3 regions of the Streptomyces sp. RGM 3693 genome follow, and region 3 is predicted to be linked to each of the others. Evidence: riboswitches for the same ligand, from Rfam matches in the RefSeq annotation. Region 3 holds a riboswitch; each other region holds the start of a gene.
What was found. Region 3 has a riboswitch for magnesium ahead of ACO0M4_RS11180 (NRAMP family divalent metal transporter). Riboswitches for the same ligand answer to the same signal wherever they lie in the genome.
Positions count from the first base shown of each region.

Region 1: linked by a shared signal. The riboswitch ahead of ACO0M4_RS34410 (hypothetical protein) and the one ahead of ACO0M4_RS11180 (NRAMP family divalent metal transporter) in region 3 are both predicted to bind magnesium.
Region 2: linked by a shared signal. The riboswitch ahead of ACO0M4_RS32585 (NRAMP family divalent metal transporter) and the one ahead of ACO0M4_RS11180 (NRAMP family divalent metal transporter) in region 3 are both predicted to bind magnesium.

Region 1 covers NZ_JBMPPQ010000003.1:1,356,995-1,364,391, forward strand. The annotation lists gene ACO0M4_RS34385 ((2Fe-2S) ferredoxin domain-containing protein) at 1-125, opposite strand, end outside; gene ACO0M4_RS34390 (WD40 repeat domain-containing protein) at 122-1,153, opposite strand; gene ACO0M4_RS34395 (CobW family GTP-binding protein) at 1,150-2,196, opposite strand; gene ACO0M4_RS34400 (hypothetical protein) at 2,203-2,472, opposite strand; gene ACO0M4_RS34405 (hypothetical protein) at 2,886-3,185, shown strand; M-box (ykoK) riboswitch at 3,295-3,469, shown strand; gene ACO0M4_RS34410 (hypothetical protein) at 3,874-4,317, shown strand; gene ACO0M4_RS34415 (DUF1775 domain-containing protein) at 4,448-4,975, opposite strand; gene ACO0M4_RS34420 (SPW repeat protein) at 5,565-6,005, opposite strand; gene ACO0M4_RS34425 (lysylphosphatidylglycerol synthase transmembrane domain-containing protein) at 6,193-7,242, opposite strand; gene ACO0M4_RS34430 (SAM-dependent methyltransferase) at 7,242-7,397, opposite strand, start outside.
Region 2 covers NZ_JBMPPQ010000003.1:932,771-940,167, forward strand. The annotation lists gene ACO0M4_RS32570 (hypothetical protein) at 79-486, shown strand; gene ACO0M4_RS32575 (hypothetical protein) at 976-1,251, opposite strand; gene ACO0M4_RS32580 (hypothetical protein) at 1,383-1,724, opposite strand; gene ACO0M4_RS32585 (NRAMP family divalent metal transporter) at 1,802-3,454, opposite strand; M-box (ykoK) riboswitch at 3,752-3,925, opposite strand; gene ACO0M4_RS32590 (ABC transporter permease) at 4,504-6,261, shown strand; gene ACO0M4_RS32595 (nitrate/sulfonate/bicarbonate ABC transporter ATP-binding protein) at 6,290-7,397, shown strand, end outside.
Region 3 covers NZ_JBMPPQ010000001.1:2,614,058-2,621,454, forward strand. The annotation lists gene ACO0M4_RS11170 (TetR/AcrR family transcriptional regulator) at 1-474, opposite strand, end outside; gene ACO0M4_RS11175 (MgtC/SapB family protein) at 1,209-1,940, opposite strand; gene ACO0M4_RS11180 (NRAMP family divalent metal transporter) at 2,001-3,656, opposite strand; M-box (ykoK) riboswitch at 3,956-4,126, opposite strand; gene ACO0M4_RS11185 (hypothetical protein) at 4,279-5,058, shown strand; gene pls (epsilon-poly-L-lysine synthase Pls) at 5,508-7,397, shown strand, end outside.

The DNA.
Region 1 (7,397 bases), on a different contig from region 3:
CGGTCCAGTTGCCACTCGTGGTCGCTGCCGGGGTGCTTGCGCGGGTTGCCGCAGCAGCATCCTCGGCAGACCACCAGGGCGACCGGGCGGGCCTGGGATGCGCCGACCACCCCGTGCGTGGTCACAGAGCGGTCCGGGAGGGCAGATGGTGGGCGCGGACGCGGCCGTCGCGGTACGCGGAGACGAGCAGTTGCGGCCCCGCCCAGGCGAGCGCCGTCACCGCGGCATCGCCGTCAAGGGTGCGCGCGGGGCGGAGCCGGGTTTCTGGCCGTCCTGCGGTGGCCCGCCACAGGGCGATCGTGCCGTCGTCGCCCCCGGTGGCGAGGTGACCGTCGGGACCGGGCCGCCAGGCCAGGGCCGTGACGGTTTCGTGGCAGCGCAGCGAGCGTGGTGCGGTGCCGGCCGGGCCCTTGCCGCGGAAGTCCCACACGGTGACGTCGGGGGCGCCGTCGGCGGCGAGCCAGCAGCCCGAGTCGTCGAAGGTGAGACGCGAGACCTTCTCCGGGTAGCCGGACATGGTGAGTTCGCCGGCGTCCCGGGTGCGCCAGATGTGGATCGAGGCGTCCTGGTTGCCGCTGCAGATCCACCGGTCGGTGGGGGCGACGGCCAGCGCCAAGTGTGAGCCGATGTAGGAGTAGGTCCGCACCGGGGCGGCCTGGTGGCGTTCGTGGCAGCGCACCGCACCGTAGGCGGCGACCGCCAGGCGTCGCCCGCCCCGCATCCAGGCCAGGTCGGTGACGGTACTGGCGGCCGGTTCGGTGGCCCACAACTCCTCGCCCATCGTGTCCAGTACGAGGGCGCGGCGGCCGGAGGCGACGGCGAACCGCTCGGCATCGGCCCATCGGGCGGCCGATGACCAGGCACCGCTTTCCCTGACGGTGGTGCTGCCGTCTTCCCGCTGCCAGAGCGCGTATCCGGTCGGCCCGGTGGCCACCAGGTGCCGGGCGTCGGGGGACAGCGCCGCATGCAGTGCGCCGCCGGGGAGTTCGACGGTAGCGGTATGGGTGCCGGTGGCGGTGTCCAAGATGCCGGTGGTGCCCTCGGCTCCGGCGACCGCGACCAGATCGTGTTCGGTACTGAGTGCCACCGGGGCGTCGTCGAGAGTGATATCCCAGGCGATCCCCAGGTCGGCGCCGGGTGCGGCGATGCTCATACGGCGACTCCCGCGACGGCCAGGCAGCCGGCGAAGCCGCGTTCCAGTTCGGATCGGTCCAGGTTGCGGCCGATGAACACCAGCCGGTTGCCGCGGAGTTCCCCGTCGTTCCAGTCGCGGCCGAACTCGCCGACCAGCAGCATGTGCACCCCCTGGAACACGTACTGCTTGGGGGCGCCCGCGATGGCCAGGATGCCCTTGGAGCGGAAGATGTCGACGCCCTTGGTGCGCAGCAGGGTGCCGAGCCACTGGTTGAGCCGGTCCTCGTCGAGTTCGCCGGGCAGGTCGATGCCGACGGAGGTGACGGTGGTGTCGTGCTGGTGCTCGGTCTCGGTGAGGAAGGACGGGTCGTCCCTGAGCACGCGGTCGAGGTCGAATGCGCCGACGTCCAGGACCTGTTGCAGGTCGATCTCGGCGCGCTGGGCGGGGATGATCTGGACGCCGGTGTTGATCGCGTGGATGCGCGAGACGACCTCCGCGACGGTGGCCTCGTCGGCGAGGTCGGTCTTGTTGAGCACGATCCGGTCGGCGAAGGCGATCTGCTCGACGGCCTCGTTCTCCACGCCTTCGGGCTTCACCTCGTCCAGGTGCTGCAGGACGTGGGCGGCGTCGACGAGGGTGACGATGGCGTCCAAGCGCAGCTGGGCGGCGATCTCGTCGTCCATGAAGAAGGTCTGGGCGACGGGTGCGGGGTCGGCGAGGCCGGTGGTCTCGATCAGGATGTGGTCGAACTTCTCCCGGCGGCGCATCAACGCGCCCAGGATGCGGATGAGATCGCCGCGCACGGTGCAGCAGATGCAGCCGTTGTTCATCTCGAAGATCTCTTCTTCGGCGTCCAGGACGAGGGCGTCGTCGATGCCGACCTCGCCGAACTCGTTCTCGATGACGGCGACTCGCAGGCCGTGCTGCTCGGTGAGGATGCGATTGAGCAGGGTGGTCTTGCCCGAGCCGAGGAACCCGGTCAGTACGGTCACGGGGACGCGGTCGTCCACGGCGTCGGCGGTTTCTACGGCCTGCGGTGTCCGGTCGGCGGTGTCGGTCATGACGGGTCAGGCTCCTTCGGGTGCGGTGGCGAGCAGGCGGCACAGGTCGCCCTCGGTGACCTGGTCGGCCGGGCGGTGCAGGGTCCAGCGGCGGGCGGGGCCGTCCATCGGCAGGACGGCGATGACCGTCTCAAGCGGCGGGCAACCAGGCTCGGTGCAGGCGAGTTGGCGGATCACCACGGCGCTGTCCTCGTCGAGGCCGAGCAGACGCCGCACGGCCTCCTTCAGTTCGGGGAACTGCGGCGGTCGCGCTGACAGCTGGCCGGGCAATGGCATGGGATCTCCTCGACGGACGTCTTGAGCACCGAGCCGCATGCATGGGCGAACGCACCCGGAGCCACAGTGTGTTGACGCGTTCCTGCTGATCGTGGTGGTTCCTCGCTTCCGTGAGCTCGCTTCTGTGAGCTCGCTTCTGTGAGTCCGTCCGGCGAAGGCACAGGCAGGCAGTGCGGTCACATGCCGGTGAGCCGGTGCTCTGCGTCCACGGCTCAGCAGCGGTTCCGCCCACGCTAGATGAAAATGAATTCCATGTCTATTTGTGCCCGCGGAGTGCACCGGGGATCGGAACCACCCTGATTCCGGCCGACCTCCGGCGACTTTTGCGAATGCCAAGCTTGGTTAACACTGAAGGTGCAGGCTCTCCCGTCGGAAGAGATCCGTTGACGCGGGGGGAGAGAGCAGGGTTTGCCATGCTGACCAGTGCGCACACTTCTCACACGAACCACACGCACCAGCACGGGGCGGGATGCGGGCACGTCGCCGTCCCGCACGACGACCACGTCGACTACGTACACGACGGGCACGTGCACCGGATCCATGACGACCACGCCGACGAGTGCGAGCCCACAGGCCACACGGTCCACCAGGACCACGACCACCAGCACCGGCCCGGATGCGGCCACGTCGCCATACCGCACGCCGACCATGTGGATTACGTCCACGACGGGCACCGCCACGCCCTGCACGACGGGCACTGGGACGACCACTGATCCCGTGCCGTGCGCCGCCCGCAGAGGCCGCGGTCAAGGTTGCGTCAAGGGCTTGCACGATCAGGCAAGAGCGAGGGTAGGTTTATTGGCCGTTGGAAACGAATGAATTCAGACACCTCGTTCGGTGAGGCGTCTGCACGGTCACCGGCCACTGGCCCCATGACGTCAAGAGACGCCTAGGTTCAGGACAGGTCTCCCCGGCCCAAGGGGTGACCCCAAGTCGCTTCCCCGGCACGGGGATTGCGCCGTGGAGTGTCCAAAGCTCTGACGAGCTGGGGTGAACCAGCCATGGTGGGCCGGTCCGCGCTTTGTCGTGTCCGTCCGGCGCTCGTGCGTCCCGGCCGCAAGGAGGCGAGAGACATGGACGGCCACTCCAGAAGTCCGGGCCACAGTCGGCCCGCATTCGTATGTCTTCTCCGACCTCCGGTACGCGGTAACCGCCTCCCCTGCGCGCTGTAGGCGCCCCTCCCCCACACCCATGCGGCCACCGGCCGTGCCGGGTCGCCGTGCTGCGCCCTCGCAGGGGATCGCTGCTGCGCACCCAACCTCCCCCGCCCCTCAGAAGGCCGACACCACCACCGTCTCCGCTGCGGGAGACGCCTGCGCAGGAAGCACAGAGCGGCTGTGCCGGCCCGTCAACTCCCCACCGAACACGCTCCATTGGCCGACCCGCTCGGGAGGTGCCCGCATGAATCTCCTGCACCGCCTGCTCCACCGGCGCCCCAGGACCGTTGTGTGCCCTGTGCTGACGCACTGCACGCTCCAGGCCGTGTGCGACCGCCGCGTCGAGAAGAAGATACGCGCCCTGTGCTTCCTCGCATTCGCAGACACCGACACGCGTCTGCACAGTCTCCACACCATCCAGTCGGACGGCAGCGTCCATGTGCTCCTGCAGATGACGCTCACCGCGGACAGTCCCGCCGCCGCTGCCTTGGAACGACTGGCCGTCCGGCTGACACGCGAACCCCAGGTGCGTGATCTGCGCTGGCAGCTGCACACCCCGGCCACCAGCGGCGACAGCGCCGACCGCCCCATCAGCCCGGGACGGTTTTCCCATGAAACTTCTGTCCGGCCCTCTCTTCCGACGCCCGAGGACTCCCATGGAACCGAGAGTTCCTGGCTCAGAACATGAAGGAGGACTGGCTCCGGCAGGGGCCGCAGCCAGTCCTCCTTCTCTTTACTCCCCCGGTCTGGTCGGTAGATCGGGGGCGGTGTCCGGTGAGCTTCCGGGATTGCCGGTCACCCACCGGGCATCGCATGGGCTATGCCCCGCGCTCCTGCTTGCCGGCACGGGAGCGGGCCAGGCCGAGGACGCCGACCGCCAGGCCCGCGATGCCCAGATTCCGGGCCGTGGAGTCGTGGGCGTTCGCGGGCGCGGCCGTCGGAGTCTTCGGTGCCGCAGTCGGCGCGTCGTCGGGGGCCGCCGCGGTGAGCTTCAGCGTCGGGGCCGGGTTCTCCGGCTCGGGCTGGCCGGGCCGCTTCGCCTCGATCCAGCGGACGATCTTGCCGTCGGAGTAGGTCTGCAACGCCTTAAAGGCCAACTGGCTGGCTCCGGTGAGCAGTTGCCCGAAAGCGACGGTGAAGTCCTGGTAATTGCGGGGGTCAATCTTGCCGCCGGTCCAGATGATCTCCGAGACGGCGTCGGTGATGTCGCCGTCGCCATGGCGCCGTAGGTGAGCTTGACGAGGGCGTCCCGGACCTCGTCCGCACGCCGGTACTGCTGGGGTTCCGGGTGCGGGCGGTGCTGCTGCGACTGGTCGTCCGACATGGTGGAGCTCCTCTCCGGTGATGTCCGGTCAACGGCGTTACGCACGGGGCCCGGCAGGGCACAACAACGCCTGAGTGCCGTTGCGCACCACACCTCGGGCCCTGTCGGCCCGATCTTCGATGCAATGCCCCATCCACCACCCTGCCCGTTCGGCGTGACCGGCAGCACCACCCGGGAGAGGAGGGACCCTCCCTGTCCCCCGACGACGATCAACTCCGCGACCTCGCGGAACAGCTCCCACCCGACGCCGCCCCCTACCCGCCCGTCCGCATACCGGCGGCTCCCGCGGCACCGTTCCGGCGCTGGGCGGTCTGGCTGATACTGGCCACCGCAATCGCAGTCCTGGTCACCGGCGTGGCCCTGGCGCACGGACTGCTCCTGGCCGGCGGACTGGTGCTGGCCGGACTGGCCGGACAACACTTCACACCACCCCGCTCCGCCACCTCCGGCCGCGACCACCGCCGGTAGCCGGACGGGGACCGGACCAGCGCCGGTAGCCGAATGGGGACCGCCCGTACGCCGCCGGACGTGCCCGGCCCGCTTGCCGTCGCTTGGGGACTCCGAAGGGCAAGCGGGCCGGTGGTTTTCACGCGCCCCCGCGGGAGCGCGCCTCACGTGACGCGGCGACTCCTCGATGCCACGGCGATACACAGCGCACCCAGCAGCAGGGTCAGGGCGCCGATGGCGATGTTGTTCCAGATGACCCCCATGTCAGGACCGCGTCCAACGATCCAAGGCGACACGATCATCCAGGCGCCGATCGCGCACATCGCGCCGCTCAGGCCGTACATGCGTTCCGGAGTGACGGTGAACCCGATCGCCAGCAGGGCGATCGCGATGCCGACGATGAGGTTGTGGTTCACCAGCGCCGGTTGCGAGGCCGTGTAGTGCACGATCCAGGGTGATGCCGCGCAGTACAGACCGACCAGGAACACCGGCCCGTCGACGAACACCACGTCCCGCCCGCCGAGCGTCCGCTCGAACCGGGCCCTCATCTCGGAAACGTCAGGGTGACCAGCGAGATCTCCCCTGGGGTGTGAGACGTCGGCCATACGACTCGCCTCCTTCGGTCACGCGTCGGGGCCGCATCACGTGGCATCGACCACTCATCCTTATTTTGCTCTTATGTCGCCTTTATGTGTAGATGCTGAACCAGGGAAATTCGACCGGATCCGGTCGACCGGGCCGCCGCCCTCTCCTCCGCCGCCCCTCCCTCGCAGACCGCACCGCGCCGGCCGCTCACCCGTCCGCGGACCGTTCGACGACCGCCGTACGGACAGAAGGCGACCGACCCCCGCGACGCGGCGGACACGGCGGACGGCGCGGACTGGGTGGCCGGCGGCGGGCGTTCCGCAGCCCGGTGCCCCAGCGGACCAGCAGCACCCCGGCGCCGGGCAGACTCGCGGCCAGGACGAGCACCCCGTACACGACGGCGGTGGCCAGCCCCTGTCCGGCACCCAGCCCGGCGGCGGCGAAGGCCCAGGCCGCGACGCCCTCCCGGGGTCCCCAGCCGCCGACGTTCAGCGGCAGGGCCATGGCCAGCAGCGCCAGCACCACCAGCGGCACCAGGTCGGCGGCCGGCGCCCGTACCCCGGCGACCCGGGCCGCCAGCAGGAACGTGCCCACGTAGCCGACGAGGACGGCCGCCGACGACCCGACGACGCCCGGCCAGCGCCTCGCCATGACCCGCCGGGCCTCGGTCAGCGCGGTCCGCAGCCCGCCGCCGGTCCGAGCGGCCGGACCGCCCCGGCGCCGGCGGGCCCGGCCGAGCGACACGGCCCCGAGAACACCGGCCGCGAGCACCACGAGCACCAGCCCGGCCGCCGGGGTGGTGAGCGCCCGGGCGACCGCCCCGCGCACCGGCGACGGCCGGACGGCGAGCACCCCGGCCCCGGCCACGAGCAGGATCACTTGTCCGGCGGCCCGCTCCAGGACGACGGCGCGCACGCCGCGCCCCACGTCCCCGGCGGCCCGGCCGTGGTGCACCGCCCGGTGGACGTCGCCGAGCACACCGCCGGGCAGTGCCGCGTTGAGGAACAGCGCCCGGTAGTAGTCCGCCACCGCCCGCCCCAGCCGTAGCCGCAGGCCCAGGCCGCGGGCGACCAGACACCACCGCCAGGCGCTGCACACGGTCGTCAGCACCCCGATGCCCACGGCGCCGAGCAGGGTGCCGGCGTCGATCCGGCGCAGTCCGTCCAGGAAGGCCCCGGAACCCAGGTGCCACAACAGGGCCGCCAGGATCGCCAATCCGCCCGACATGCGGAGCCAGGACCATGCCTGACGCTTCATCAGTTGAGGCGGGGAGTGGGGATCCCGGCCGGATCGGGGAGCGCCAGCAGGTCGGTGTGGTGCACCGTGACCCCCAGTTCCCCCGCCGCGCACACCTCCAGGCGCCGCCGCAGATACCGGTCGGCCTCGGCGGCCAGCTCCGGCCGCTCCTCCCG
Region 2 (7,397 bases), on a different contig from region 3:
CTCCTGAAACCCGATTGGCTTCAACTCGCCTATTTCCGCTAAAGTTTGAGGCGCACCATACAGGAAAGGGGCGCCAACATGTCCGTTAAAGAAACCATCCAGGTTGATGAGTCGCAGAAGGGCGAGCCGGGTGTTCAGGAGGTAATCACTCCCATTCCGGTCGGCAACCAGATCATCAAGAAGGCGACTTACTGGCGATCGATTCTCCAGGATGACCTCAATCCCGAGGTAACGGACGGCGTCTCGACGGTCCGGTTCGCTGTGCCTGCGATGGTGGACGAGGAGTACGAAACCGAGGAGATGAACGAAGACGGCACGAAGCAGATCGGCATCCGTCAGATCCTTGATCTCAAGTGGTATGAGGCTGACCTTGGCGCCGAAAACGTGGCCAGGCTTCAAGAAGCCGTCAAGCCATTCGTAGCCGGCGCACGCGAGTCCGAGGCTCCTATTTCGAAGCCAGCACGCAAGAAGCGCGCAGCCAAGTAAGGCAACAACGCCCCCTCCGACGAGGGGGCGTTCACGGCTCCACGGCCGGGCGCGGTTGTTCAGGAAAGATGGGCGACGCTGGCCGCCAGAGTGCGCGTCGCATGCCCGTCCTCAGCAAGCAGAGCAGCGCGTAACGTCGCCGAACCATCGCCGACCGTCGGGGGCCGGTCCGGCGTGGAACGAGCGTAATGCCCTCGCAGCCCGACTTCCTGACCCGTACCGCAGATCGACGCCGCAGCACCGGTGAGAGCCACCACGCCCTCATCCCTCTTTTGCCCGTGGATGGCGGCGTGCTCCCCATCCCTCCAGCCCGGCACTTCTCCGCGGGCACCTCCCGCGTCGACGACCGCCTCGCGGTATCGGCTCTGGTTTCCGGTAACTGACGTGAAGACAGCAGCGGGCGGTGCGGGGTTCGCGCGGCGGTGCGCCGAAGCGGTCCGGCGGGAAGGGGCTGCCGGACCGCTGTCTTCCGTGCGCAGGGGGCGGGAGTCAGGGAATCACGTGCCAGTGCGCTTCGAGGCGCCGACGGCCCTGGGGGTCCAGGACGGTGTGCCAGTGGGCGTGTGGGCGGGCGGGGCGCTCCTCGGGGGTGGGCTCGGGCACGGTCGTCAGGCCGCGGAGCGTATGCAGTACGGGGCCGTCGAGGGGGCTGTCGGCGATGCGTCGGACCACGATGGCGAGCGCGCCGAGGATGCTGTGGCCGGTGTTCCGGCCGTGGACGGCAGTGGCGGTGTGGCGGATGTGGACAGCGGTGAAGACGGACATGTGGGAGTCACCTCCGTAGAGTGGCGCGGCAGTCCAGGCGGACTGGCCGCGGGTGGGCGAACGGTTCGGCGGTGTGCGGGCTTACCGCGCCCGTGCGGACCTGATGGGCCCCGTGCGGCGCACGGGCCGTATCAGGTGCGGCTGGCCCGGGCGGCGGCTTCGGTGACGCGCTCGGCGGCCGGCAGCGGCAGGTCGGCGAAACGGGCGAGCCAGCGGGCGTCATGGCCCTGGCGGGCGAGGACGTACGCGAGGTGTACTCGCGGTTCGTACGTGGCGTGCGGGCCCTGGGGGCGCGGGCAGTTGCTCGGCCCGTCGAGGAGGTAGTCCCGCTCGGTGCCGTCGTGCAGGGTCAAACGGATCCGCGGGCAGATGTGGCCGGTGGGGCGCGGGCCGGGACGGTGGTTGGTGGTGGGGCGGGGGCATAGGGGCGACGCGATGGGTCGGGGGCCGGTGAGGTGCGGGAGCAGGCGCATGGGCCCTCCCTTCTTCGTACGGGGGTTTCGGTGGCGGCGGGTGGGGAGGACCCGCCGCCACCTGATCGGGTGGGTGGTCAGGCGCCCATGGCGAGTTGGACGATGCGGACGATCACCAGGGCCATGGCGACCAGCAGATAGGTGCGCAGGGCGGTCAGGCCGACCTTGCGGCCGGTGGAGAGGACGGGGGCCGGCAGTTGGTCCAGCGGGGGCATCCGCCAGGTTTCCCTGCCGGTGCGGTCGATGGGCCGGCCGCTGCTTCTCCAGCCCTTGCGTCGACGGCGCAGTTCCGCGTAGCCGAGGGCGAGCAGGCCGGCGACGCCGCAGATCGCCATGATGTCGAGGATCGCGGCGGAGGTGAGGTCGGGGAAGAGGACGGCGGCGGTCAGGATGACGGAGAGGGTGACGAGGACGGCGACCACGAAGGAGGTGAAGACGTTCATGGCCTTGCCGTTGACCCACGGGCCCAGTACGGCACGGTCGTTGCACAACAGGAGCAGGAAGACCGAGGCGGAGGGCAACAGGACGCCGGCGAGGGTCTGGACGCCTTCGGTGAGCAGGCCCAGCGGGGAGCCGGGGATGATCACGATGATCGCGGCGGTGAGGATGAGGCCGGCGAAGACGGCGTAGAAGCCCTTGGCGCCCTTGATGCCGCGGTGCAGGGAGTGCTTGAGGCCCAGGACGTCGCCGAGCGCGTAGGCCGTGGACAGCGAAACCGCCGAGGCGCCGATGATCGAGGCGTCGAGCAGCGCGATGGCGAAGAGCACGCCGGCGGTCTTGCCCGCGTACGCCTCCAGGCCGTGTGCGACGCCCGCCGCGTCGTCGAACTTCCCGAAGCCGCCGGTACCGGCGAACGTGACCGCGGTGAAGCCCATCATCGCCGCCGCGCCGATGACCACGATGACGATGCCGAGCCACAGGTCGGCCTTCTCGTAGCGCATGAAGCGCGGGGTGATGCGCTTGTCGATGACGTAGGACTGCTGGAAGAAGAGCTGCCAGGGCGCCACGGTCGTGCCGACGATCGCGATGATCAGCAGCATGACGTCGGAGAGTTGGGAGTGGGCCGGCAGGCCGGGGACGACGAAGTCGTGCGCCATCTGCGAGGTGGCGGGGTGGGCGATGAAGTAGATCGGGATCAGCAGCAGGGAGCCCAGGCACAGCAGGACCGCGGTGCGTTCGAAGCGGCGGAAGGACCCGGTGGAGGCAGCAACGATCACCACCGCGGCGGCGACCAGCACACTGGCGGTCTTCGGCAGTCCGAGGTAGCCGACGGCGAGGGTCACGCCGATGAACTCGGTGACGATGGTCAGCGCGTTGAGCAGGAACAGGTCGATGACCGAGAACGCGCCCCAGAACTTCCCGAACCGTTCCAGGATGAGCCGGGCGTGCCCCACCCCGGTGACGGCACCCAGCCGGAGCACCATCTCCTGGTTGACGTACAGGACCGGGACGAGCAGCAGCAGGGTCCACAGCAGGCGGGTGCCGTAGTTCTGGCCGGCCTGGGTGTAGGTGCCGAAGGCGCCGGCGTCGTTGTCGCCGACCATCACGATCAGGCCGGGACCGATGATGGCGAGCAGGGTCTTGAGCTTCGCGGACAGGCCGTGGCGCGGGGCGGTGTCGTCCTGCTTGATGGTGCCCAGGGCGCCGCGGATGTCGCCGACGTGGGCGTCGTCGAGGACGGCGGCGCGCGGTGCCGGAGTGGTCGGATTGCTGAGCGCGGTTTCGGTCATGGCAGGGCCTCCCGTTCCCCCGAGGGGGAGGTTTTGGGCAAGCGGGGGCAACCCGTTGCCCTCAGCGCGCAGGCCGACGACCCGCGGCGGCGGCAGGCCGCACGGGTGCCGGGGCAGGGGCGCGAGGAGCGCGCAGAGGGTGGTTACCGCGTGCCGGGACGGAGCGAGGGCAGGCGGAGGTCGGGCCTACTGTGGCCCGGACTATGAGGACCGCGGTCCATGTCTCTCGCCTCCTCCCGGCCGGGGCGCGCGGGGGCGCCGTACGACTCGGCAAGGAGCGGACCGGTCAACCCGACCGGTACACCCCAACTCGTCAGAGCTTTGGCACTGCACGGCGTGATCCCCCACGGGGGAAGCCACTTGGGGTCACCCCTTGGGCCGGGGAGACCTGTCCTGACCCTGGGCGTCTCTCGACGTCGTGGGGTCAGTGGCCTGTGTCCGTTGCAGACGCCTCACCGAACGAGGTGCCTTCTTTTGAACGCCTCAGAGTCTGCACCTATTTGCACATCGACGCAAGTAGAGCCGGCGCCCGACGGCCGGCGGGCGCTCCGACACCGACCTCGCACCCCCAAAGCCTTGGCCTGCACTTATCCATACATTTGCACGTATGCGCAAATAGCCCCAAGGGTACGACCATGCCGGCACCGCGTTTATTTGCGTATGGATGCAATAAGCGGCAGACTGCTCACGGCGCACGTCCCGCCGCACTTCGGATGCGGCATCTGGCCGGCGCCGTGGAACCGCATCACGGAACGGAGGCAGCCATGGGTCAAGACCCCCTCAGTCCCCGCTGCCTCACCGGCAGCCACTGACGCGTCCGCCACTCTCCCCGGCATCGACCCGGCATCCGTGGCCAAGCCCGTAGCGCCTCGCCCGTTCGTCTCGATCCCGCCGCACGCGCCGTGGCACGTCCCCTGCGGCAGGCGTCCTTCCCTGTCTGTTTTCTCCCACGCCGGGCCGGAAATCCGCCCCGTACTCGCACCATGGCCGTCCGCCACGGGCGCGGTGCGGGCGGTGTCGGGGCCACAGTGTGGTCGGAGGTTGATGTGATGTCGTCGTTCCCCACGCGCCCGGAGGTCGTGCGGGCCTCCCTGCCCTCCCGGGTCGCCGGCCGGATGTCCCGAATGAGCTGGGTGGACGTGGTGGTCGCCGCCGCGGTGCTGGTCCTGCTGTACGCCACCTTGCGGGTGGGCCAGGGCACCACGGTCCGCTTCGCCACCGGCCAGCACGTCAACGTCGACACCGACCCCGGCCAACTGCCCTACGACGCCGCACGCAGCCTGCTGCGGATGTTCGTCGCGCTCGCGGTCTCGACGGTCTTCACCTTCGTCTACGCCTACGCCGCCGCCCGCAGCCGCCGATTGGAGCGGATCCTCATCCCGGCCCTGGACATCCTCCAGTCCGTGCCGGTGCTGGGCTTCCTCACCGTCGCGGTGACCGGGTTCATCGCCCTGTTCCCCGGTTCGATGCTGGGCTTGGAGTGCGCGTCGATCTTCGCGATCTTCACCTCGCAGGCGTGGAACATGACCTTCGGCTTCTACCACTCCCTCACCTCCCTCCCACGCGAACTGGACGAACTCTCCCGCTCGTTCCGCTTCACCCGCTGGATGCGCTTCTGGAAGGTGGAACTGCCGGCGGGGGCGATCGGACTGGTGTGGAACGGCATGATGAGCTTCGGCGGCGGCTGGTTCTTCCTCGTCGCCTCCGAGGCCATCAGCGTCAACAACCGCGACTACGCCCTGCCCGGCGTCGGCTCCTACGCCGGTGCGGCCATCGCCGACGGCGACCTGGGAAAGGTCGGCTGGGCGATCGTCACCATGGCCGTCATGGTCATCGGCGTGAACTTCCTCTTCTGGCGCCCGCTGACGGCCTGGGTGGAGAAGTTCAAGAACGAGCAGTCCGAGGCGAGCGAGGTCCAGCGCTCCTACGTCCTGGACTTCCTACGCCGCTCCCACTGGCCCGCGCTGGCCGGACGCCTGCTGCGGCCCCTGGGGCGGGAACTGGCCCGGGCGGGCCGGATCTTCGGCACCGACGACCGACCGCTGCTCGCCGACCGGCGCCGGCAGCGCACCGGCGACATCGCCTTCGCCGTCGTGGCCGGCGGCATGATCCTTTGGGGCCTGATCGACCTCATCGGCTACCTGCGCGACCGCACCGGGCTCGGCGTCTTCGGTGAACCCCTGCTGCTGGGCCTGGCGACCCTCGCCCGGGTGATCGTGGTGGTCGCCGGTGCCACCCTGGTCTGGGTCCCCATCGGGGTCCGGATCGGCTTCTCCCCGAAACTGACACGCATCGCCCAGCCGTTGGTCCAGGTCCTGGCGAGCTTCCCGGCCAACTTCCTCTTCCCGCTCGCCGTCTGGTTCTTCCTCAGGACCGGACTGTCCCTCGACGTCGGCGGTGTCCTGCTGATGGCGCTGGGCGCCCAGTGGTACATCCTCTTCAACACCATCGCCGGAGCCATGTCCATCCCGACCGACCTCCGCGAAGCCATGGACGACCTGGGCATCCACGGCTGGCAACGCTGGCGGCGACTGATCCTCCCCGGCATCTTCCCCTCGTACGTCACCGGCGGCATCACCGCCTCCGGCGGCGCCTGGAACGCCTCGATCGTCTCCGAGATCGTCCCGTTCGGCGCCACCACCCTCACCGCCACCGGCCTGGGTGCCTACATCTCCCACGCCACCGCCCACGGCGACTTCCCGCACCTGATCGCCGGCGTCGCCGTGATGAGCCTGTACGTCGTCGGCCTCAACCGCCTCTTCTGGCGCCGCCTGTACCGCCTGGCCGTAACCCGCTACGCCGCCTGACCCGCCGCCCGACAGCCTTGGAGCCCCCATGGTCCTCAGCGCCCTCCGCAACCTCCGCACCCGCCGGACCGGCGGCACCCCGCAGACGCAGCACCGGACCCGCCCGGCCGACGGCGACGTCCTGCTGTCCACCGAGGCCCTGACCAAGTCCTACGCCGGCGCGGACGGCGAACTCCCGGTCCTCACCGGCATCGACCTCACCGTCCGCGCCGGGGAGATCGTCGCTCTGCTCGGCAAGTCCGGCTCCGGCAAGTCCACCCTGCTGCGCTGCCTGGCCGGCCTCATCCCACCCAGCAGCGGCAGCGTGGCCTACCGCGGCACCCCGCTGACCGGCGCCAACCCCGGCACCGCCATGGTCTTCCAGACCTTCGCCCTGCTGCCCTGGCTCACCGTCCAGCAGAACGTCGAAATCGGCCTCGAAGCCCGCGGCGTCCCCACCGACCAGCGCGCCAAGGCCGCCCTCCAGGCCATCGACCTCATCGGCCTCGACGGCTTCGAATCCGCCTACCCCAAGGAACTCTCCGGCGGCATGCGCCAGCGCGTCGGCTTCGCCCGCGCCCTCGTCGTCGAACCCGACGTGCTGATGATGGACGAACCCTTCTCCGCCCTCGACGTCCTCACCGCCGAGAACCTCCGCGGCGAACTGCTGGAACTGTGGGAATCGGGCCAGTTCCCCACCCGCGCCATCGTCCTGGTCACCCACAACATCGAAGAGGCCGTCCTGATGGCCGACCGCATCGTCGTCCTCGGCTCCCGCCCCGGCACCATCCGCGAAACCTTCGACGTCGCCCTCGACCGCCCCCGCGACCGCGACGCGGCCGCCTTCGAGGACCTCATCGACCGCGTCTACCGCACCATGACCGGCCGCCCCAAGGAAACCCGCCTCCCCGGCCGCACCGAGGCCATGGAACGCGAGAAGCGCACCTACGCCAACACCCCGCTGCCCACCACCAGCGTCGACGCCCTCTCCGGCCTCGCCGAAATGGTCGACCACCGAGGAGGCCGCTGCGACCTCGCCGACCTCGCCGAAGAACTCGGCCTGGAGATCGACGACATCCTGCCCATCGTCGACGCCCTCGACCTCCTCGGCCTGGCCAAAATCAGCCAGGACGACCTCGTCCTCACCGAACGCGGCA
Region 3 (7,397 bases):
TAGCAGCGGATAGTCGGTGTCGGGGTCCGCGGACCCGTAGGCCACCACCGTCTCGCGCAGCAGCTGGGCCAGTCGTTGCTGTTCCGGGCACTGGACGAATCCCACGGACGTCAGGATGCCGGCCATGTGCGTCCGCATCAGCAGCGGCTCGTCGTGGGCCAGCCCCAGGATCGCGTCGATGGCCCGGGCCATCAGCTCCCGTCCGGCGTCCGGCCCGGTCGGCCGCGGCTCCCGCTCCAGCGCGGCCTGGAGCGTGCGGTGCATCAGCCGGTGCACCGCGGACTGGAGCAACTGGTGCTTGCTGGGGAAGTAGTACGAGATCAGACCGCGCGCCGCCCCCGCGCGCTGGGCGATGTCGCCGAGCGTTGTGGCCTCGTATCCGCGCTCGCCCACCAGTTCGACCGTCGCCTGCAACAGCCGCTCGCGGGAGCGCCGCCGCAATTCTTCATTGACCGATGCGCTGCGGGGGGACATGCTGTAACTCCTGCGTTGACTGGCTGAGAGCCAATATACTCAGCACAGGTTCCGGATGTCCGCCCGCCAGGGTGGTGAATCCGGTCAGGCCGCCTGATTCGGGCGACGCGGGGGATCGTCCGAATCAGGCCGCGATGGGGCCGGAACGGCCGTTGTGAACTGCCTTTCGGCGGGTTGTGACGGGTGTTCCGGCCCTTGCCGTACTCCGGGCCCGGCAATTGATCTTCATTGGCCGGATTGCCGCGCCCATTCCGGGTGTTCATGCAGGGGAGAGGCACCCGCGGCCGTGCGCCGGGACGGGGCGGTCGCTGCGTTGCGCGGTGTGGTGGCGCGGGTGCGGCTCCGGGCCGGTGTGCGTGGCGGTCCGGAGCGGGAGAGCCTGCCGGGGGTGCCGAGAACCCTCCGCTCAGGGCGTCCGGGTTTCCGGCTTTTCGGGTTCCCGTAGTCCGGTGTTCAGGGATTGCGGGCCATTCCGTCTCCGTTCGTGATCTTCTTCGCTCGCAACGGGCGGCAGGGGAAGGTGCCGGAGTGGGGTGTCGGATGGGGAAGGTGGGGCGTTCCGGAGGGTCCCTGGCAGGTGAAAGCGGCGTGCGCGCAGAATTTTCACGGCTTCTTAACGGAACGTTTCTTCCGGGGTGTTGGGAAAGGTTCGGCCCGGGAAACGACCGGGATCGTGGGATGGGTAAATCCAGCCACCACAATTCTCCCTCTGGTGGCTGGATTTACCGGCTTGGTCAAGCCAGTGCCCGTTGTTCCGGGGCGACTTCGGACTCGTCCAGGTGCCAGTGCAGGTCCCGGACGTCGGGTTCCAGGGAGAGCCGGGCGATGACCTGTTCCAGGGCCTGGGCGAGGTTGCCGGAGACGGTGACCGCGGCGCGGATGCTGGTGGTGTCCTCGGCGTCCCGGCGGGCCCGCAGGCTGATGGGGGTCAGTCCGGACGAGGTCAGCGCCTGGAGCAGGAGGGCGCGGATGTGCGTCTCCGCCCGGCGCTCGCAGACCACGTGCACGGTGGCGTGCACGGCCGCGTCGGGGTCGGACCCGGACGCCGGGGCCCGGTCCAGCAGCCGCCCGGCCGGGCGCAGGACGAGGTGGACGGCGAGCACGGCGAGGGTGCCGAGGACGGCGAATTCGAGCCGTCCGGAGGCGGCCAGTACGCCGACCGCGGCCGAGCACCACAGGGTGGCGGCGGTGTTCAGTCCGCGTACCCCCGCCCCGTCCCGCAGGATCACCCCGCCACCGAGGAAGCCGATACCGGAGACGACGTACGAGGCGACCCGGGTGGGGCTGCCGGAGTCCCCGACGGCGGTGCTGTAGAGGACGAAGAGGGTGGCGCCGGCGGCGACGAGGGCGTTGGTGCGCAGGCCCGCCATCCGGGCGCGCCATTGGCGCTCGACACCGATGAGCGCTCCGCAGGCCACGCCGGTGGCGAGTCGGACCAGGAAGTCGACGACGGTCAGGGTGTGCATGGGAGCACCTCCTCGGAGAGGGCGGGATGGTGGACCGGTACCGGCGGTGGGCCGGAAACCTCAGTGGCCGAGCGCCACTTGGACGAGCTTGACGACGACCAGGACCATGGCGAGCAGCAGATAGGTCCGCAGCGCGGCCAGGCCGACCTTGTGTCCGGTGGAGAAGACCGGTCGGGGCAGCGCCTCCAGGGGCGGCATCCGCCAGTCGTTCCGGCCGGTGCGGTCCACCGGCCGGCCGCCGAACGCCCAGCCCTTGCGGCGGCGCCGCACCTCCGCGTACCCGAGCGCCAGTACCCCGGCCGCGCCGCAGCCGGCCATGAGGGTGAGGATGGTGCTCGCGTCGATGTCCGGGAAGAGGACCGAGGCCGTGAGGATCACCGACAGGGTGACCAGGACGCCGACGACGGCGGCGGTGAAGGCGTTGGTCCGGGGGCCGTTGACCCAGGGGCCGAGCACCGCCCGGTCGTTGCAGAGGAGCAGCAGGAAGACGGAGGCGGAGGGCAGCAGCACCCCGGCCAGGGTCTGTACGCCCTCGGTGAGCAGGCCCAGCGGCGAGCCGGGGATCAGCACGATCGCGGCGGCCGCGGCGACCAGACCCGCGTAGACGGCGTAGAAGCCCTTGGCGCCGCCGACTCCGCGGTGCAGGGAGTGCCGGATGCCAAAGACGTCGCCGATGGCGTAGGCGGTGGACAGGGACACCGCGAAGGCGCCGATGATCGAGGCGTCCAGCAGGGCGATGGCGAACAGCACTCCGGCGAGCTTGCCGGCGTGTGCGGCCAGGCCGTGTGCGATGCCGGCGGTGTCGGTGAAGGCGCCGACGCCCTTGGTGCCGGCGAAGGCGGCGGCGGTGCAGCCCATCAGGGCGGCGGCGCCGAGCACCACGATGGCGATGCCGATCCACAGGTCGGCCTTCTCGTAGGACATGTAGCGCGGGGTGATGCGCTTGTCGATGACGTAGGACTGCTGGAAGAAGAGCTGCCACGGGGCGACGGTGGTACCGACGATGCCGATGATCAGCAGCATCACCGCCGACGGTCCACCGGGTCCGTCGGGGAGGTGCGGGACGACGAAGTCGTGGGCCATCTGTCCGGTGGACGGGTGGACCAGGAAGTAGAGCGGGACGAGCAGCAGCGACGCCGCGCACAGGGCGATGGCGATCCGCTCGAACCGCCGGAACGACCCGGTGAAGGCGGAGGCGATGATCACGGCGGCGGCCAGCAGCACCGCGCCGACCTTGGGCAGCCCGAGGTATCCGGCGGCGAGGGTGATGCCGATGAACTCCGTCACCAGCGTCAGCGCGTTGAGCAGGAACAGGTCGATGACCGAGAACGCGCCCCAGAACTTCCCGAACCGTTCCAGGATGAGCCGGGCGTGCCCCACGCCGGTGACGGCGCCGAGCCGGAGCACCATCTCCTGGTTGACGTAGAGGACCGGGACGAGCAGGAGCAGGGTCCACAGCAGGTGGGTGCCGTAGTTCTGGCCGGCCTGGCCGTAGGTGGTGAAGGCGCCGGCGTCGTTGTCGCCGACCATCACGATCAGGCCGGGGCCGACGACGGCCAGCAGGGTCTTGAGCTTGGCGGACAGGCCCCGGCGCGGGGCGGTGTCGTCGTGCTTGATGGTGCCGAGCGCGCCGCGGATGTCACCGGTGTGCGCGTCGTCGAGCACGGCGGTGGGGTGCGGGGCGGGGACCGTGGAGCGGACGGTGGTCTCGGTCATGGCGACCTTCCAAGTCCCCCGGGCGGGGGAGGTGTTGGGGGCGCGAGGCAGCCATCTTCCCTGCGCGGGCGCGCAGCACGGCGACCCGTGTCGGCGGTGGGCCGTACGGGGGCGTGGTGCGGCGGGGAGGCCGCGCAGGGAAGGTGGCTACCGCGTGCCGGAAGAATGCGAGGGCAGGCGGAAGGGGGGCCGATGATGGCCCGGACTACTGCAATCCATGTCTCTCGCCTCCTTCCGGTCGGGGCGCGTAGGGTGCGCCGTCGTCGATCCGGCAAGGAGCGGACCAGTCCCCATCGACTGGTTCACCCCCACTCGTCAGAGCTTTGGCACGTCACGGCGTAGCCCCGTGCGGGGCAGCCACTTGGGGTCACCCCTTGGGCCGGGGAGACCTGTCCTGATCCGGAGCGTCTCTCGACGGGTGGGATCAGTGGCCTGTGTCCATGACGACGCCTCACCGAACGAGGTGACCGCTGTCGTAAACCTCTAGAAGTGTAGACCCCGCCAGGAGACACTTGCGCAAGTCTGCAAGTTTTTGACCGACTCTTAACCCCGCGACGGGTCCGTCCCGCCGTCCGGGCCGAGCTGCTGGACACCGCACCGACCTCGGGTGAGCATGAGCCGCATGTCCCAGGACCCCGAGCCCGGCAAGGCGGGCGAAGCCGGTACCGAAGCCGAGCGGTTGGACCGCATCGAGGCGTTGTTGGCGCCCGCCGTCGCGGGGGTGGAGGAGGCGGGGCGGCGGCTGCGGCCGGCCTGGCGGCGGGTCACCCGCGGTGAGCCCCGCTGGCCCTCGACGCTCGCGGTGTCGGTGGCGGTGGCCTTGCAGTGGCGGCTGCCGGAGCGGTTGGCGATCCATCCGGAGTGGCTGCTGCCGGGGTTGGAGACCGCGCTGTTGCTCGTGCTGGTGGTGGTCGACCCGTTCCGCATCGAGCGGGTCTCCCGGCTCTACCGGTGGGCGGGGCTGGCGCTGATCGCGATGATCAGCGCGGCGAACGGCTGGTCCGCGGTGCATCTGGTGATCGGTCTGGTGCGCGGTACCGAGGGCGGGGACGCCGGGCCGCTGCTGGCGACCGGCGGCAGCATCTGGGCCACCAACGTCATCGTCTTCGCGCTGTGGTACTGGGAGTGGGACCGCGGCGGCCCGGTCGCCCGGGTCCATGCGGTGCGCCGCTACCCCGACTTCCTCTTCCCACAGATGGCGACGCCAGAGCTGGCCCCGGAGCACTGGGAGCCGCAGTTCGCCGACTATCTGTACCTGTCCTTCACCAACGCCACCGCCTTCAGCCCGACCGACGTGATGCCGTTGACTCGTTGGGCGAAGCTGTTGATGCTGCTCCAGTCGGCGGTGTCGCTGCTGACGGTCGTCCTGGTGGTGGCCCGGGCGGTGAACATTCTCAAGTAGTCCGCGCCGGCTTCCTGTTGGTGGACATCGTGGGGATGTTCCGGGGTGTGACGGGCGCGTTGCGAGGGTATGGCGGTGTCATGACAGCGCGATGAGGGCGCTATGAGAACTCGATGAATAATTGCTCATGTGCGCAATTATTTGGCCAAGGCTTGACCGGTTGGTCCGTAACCGATCCGCATTGTGGCTCTGACCTGCGGTTTTGTGGTTCCGGGGGAGCGGTGCCGAAAACAATCCCCGGCCGGAGTCAATTCTTTCCCACGTCGCGGTCAGGCGTCCGAGCCGCATTCCCAGTGCCACCTGCCCAAGCGGCCGACCGGCACTTTCACAGCATGTTCGATTAGCGGATCTGACAGCCCGGCAGGCGAACCCGTGCCTGGTCAGCGGCATCTCTAGGGGCGAACGTCCGAGGGTCTTCACACCCACCGGCACCGAACAGAGGCATATCGATGTCGTCGCCCCTTCTCGAATCGTCCTTCGAGCCGTCCGAGCCAGTGCCCGAACGGGCCGTATACCGCACCGCCGGCACCCCGGCCCCGCGGACGCTGCTCGACGTGCTCGATGCCACCGCCGTCGCACATCCCCAGGCGATCGCCCTGGACACGGGTTCCGAGGTGATCACCTACCGCGATCTGTGTGCCGAGATCGAACGCCGCGCACGGCAGCTCAGGGACCGTGGGATCGGTCCCGGCGACCGGGTCGGAGTCCGCGTGCCCTCCGGAACCGCCGAGCTGTACCTGTCGATCCTCGCCGTCCTGCGCAGCGGAGCGGCGTACGTACCGGTCGACGCCGACGACCCCGACGAGCGGGCCGCCACCGTCTTCCGGGAGGCCGCCGTCTGCGCCGTCCTCGGCCCGGACGGCCTGCTGCCCGGCCTGTCCCGGCCCGCCGGGGACCCGCGTGGCCCCGGCCTCCAGGACGACGCCTGGATCATCTTCACTTCGGGTTCGACCGGCGCGCCCAAGGGCGTGGCGGTCAGCCACCGTTCCGCCGCCGCCTTCGTCGACGCCGAGGCCGGCCTGTTCTGCCAGGACCGGCCGCTGGGCCCCGGCGACCGGGTGCTGGCCGGGCTGTCCGTCGCCTTCGACGCCTCCTGCGAGGAGATGTGGCTCGCCTGGCGGCACGGCGCCTGCCTGGTGCCCGCCCCCCGCTCGCTGGTCCGGGCCGGCCACGAACTCGGCCCGTGGCTGGTCGAGCGCGGCATCACCGTGGTCTCCACCGTCCCCACCCTCGCCGCACTCTGGCCGGACGAGGCGATGCGCCGGGTCCGACTGCTGATCGTCGGCGGCGAGTCCTGCCCCGCCGGGCTCGTCGACCGCTTCGCCGGGCCCGGCCGCGAGATGTGGAACACCTACGGCCCGACCGAGACCACCGTCGTCGCCTGCGCCGCCCGCCTCCGGCCCGGCCAGCCGGTCCGCATCGGCCTGCCGCTGGAGGGCTGGCAGCTCGCCGTCGTCGACCGGACCGGGCAGCCGGTGCCGTACGGCGCGGAGGGCGAGCTGCTGATCGGCGGCGTCGGCACCGCCCGCTACCTCGACCCCGCCAAGGACGCCGAGCGCTTCCGGCCCGACGACGTCCTGCGCACCGCCCGCGCCTACCGCACCGGCGACCTGGTCCGCGCCGAACCCGAGGGCCTGCTCTTCGTCGGCCGCGCCGACGACCAGATCAAACTCGGCGGCCGCCGGATCGAGCTGGGCGAGATCGACGCCGCCCTGGCCGACCTGCCCGGCGTCCTCGGCGCCGCCGCGGCCGTCCAGACCACCCCGGCCGGCACCCAGGTACTGGTCGGCTACGTCGTCCCCGAACAGCGCTCCGCCGACGGCTCCAGCTTCCAGCAGGACAAGGCCCGCGCGCTGCTCCAGGAACGGCTGCCGGCGCAGCTGGTGCCCGTCCTGGCCGAGATCGAGAGCCTGCCCACCCGGACGTCCGGCAAGGTCGACCGCAAGGCGCTGCCCTGGCCGCTGCCGTCCGCCCCGGTCGACGCCGGCACCGGCGACCCGGCCGCGGCCCTGCGCGGTACCGCCGCCCGCCTCGCCGGCATCTGGGAGGAACTCCTCGGCGTCCGGCCCGGTCCGGACAGCGACTTCGTCTCCCTCGGCGGCACCAGCCTGGTCGCCGCCCGCATGGCGTCCCAGCTCCGCGCCCACCACCCGGGCGTCTCGGTCGCGGACCTCTACCGCAACCCGGTGCTGCGCGACATGGCCGAACACCTCGACTCGCTCGGCGGCCCGGTGGACGAGGTCCGCCCGGTCCGCCCGGTCCCGCGGCGCACCGCCGTCGTCCAATTCCTCGTCCAGACCGGCCTGTACGGCATCGCCGGCCTGCGCGGGCTCGTCGGG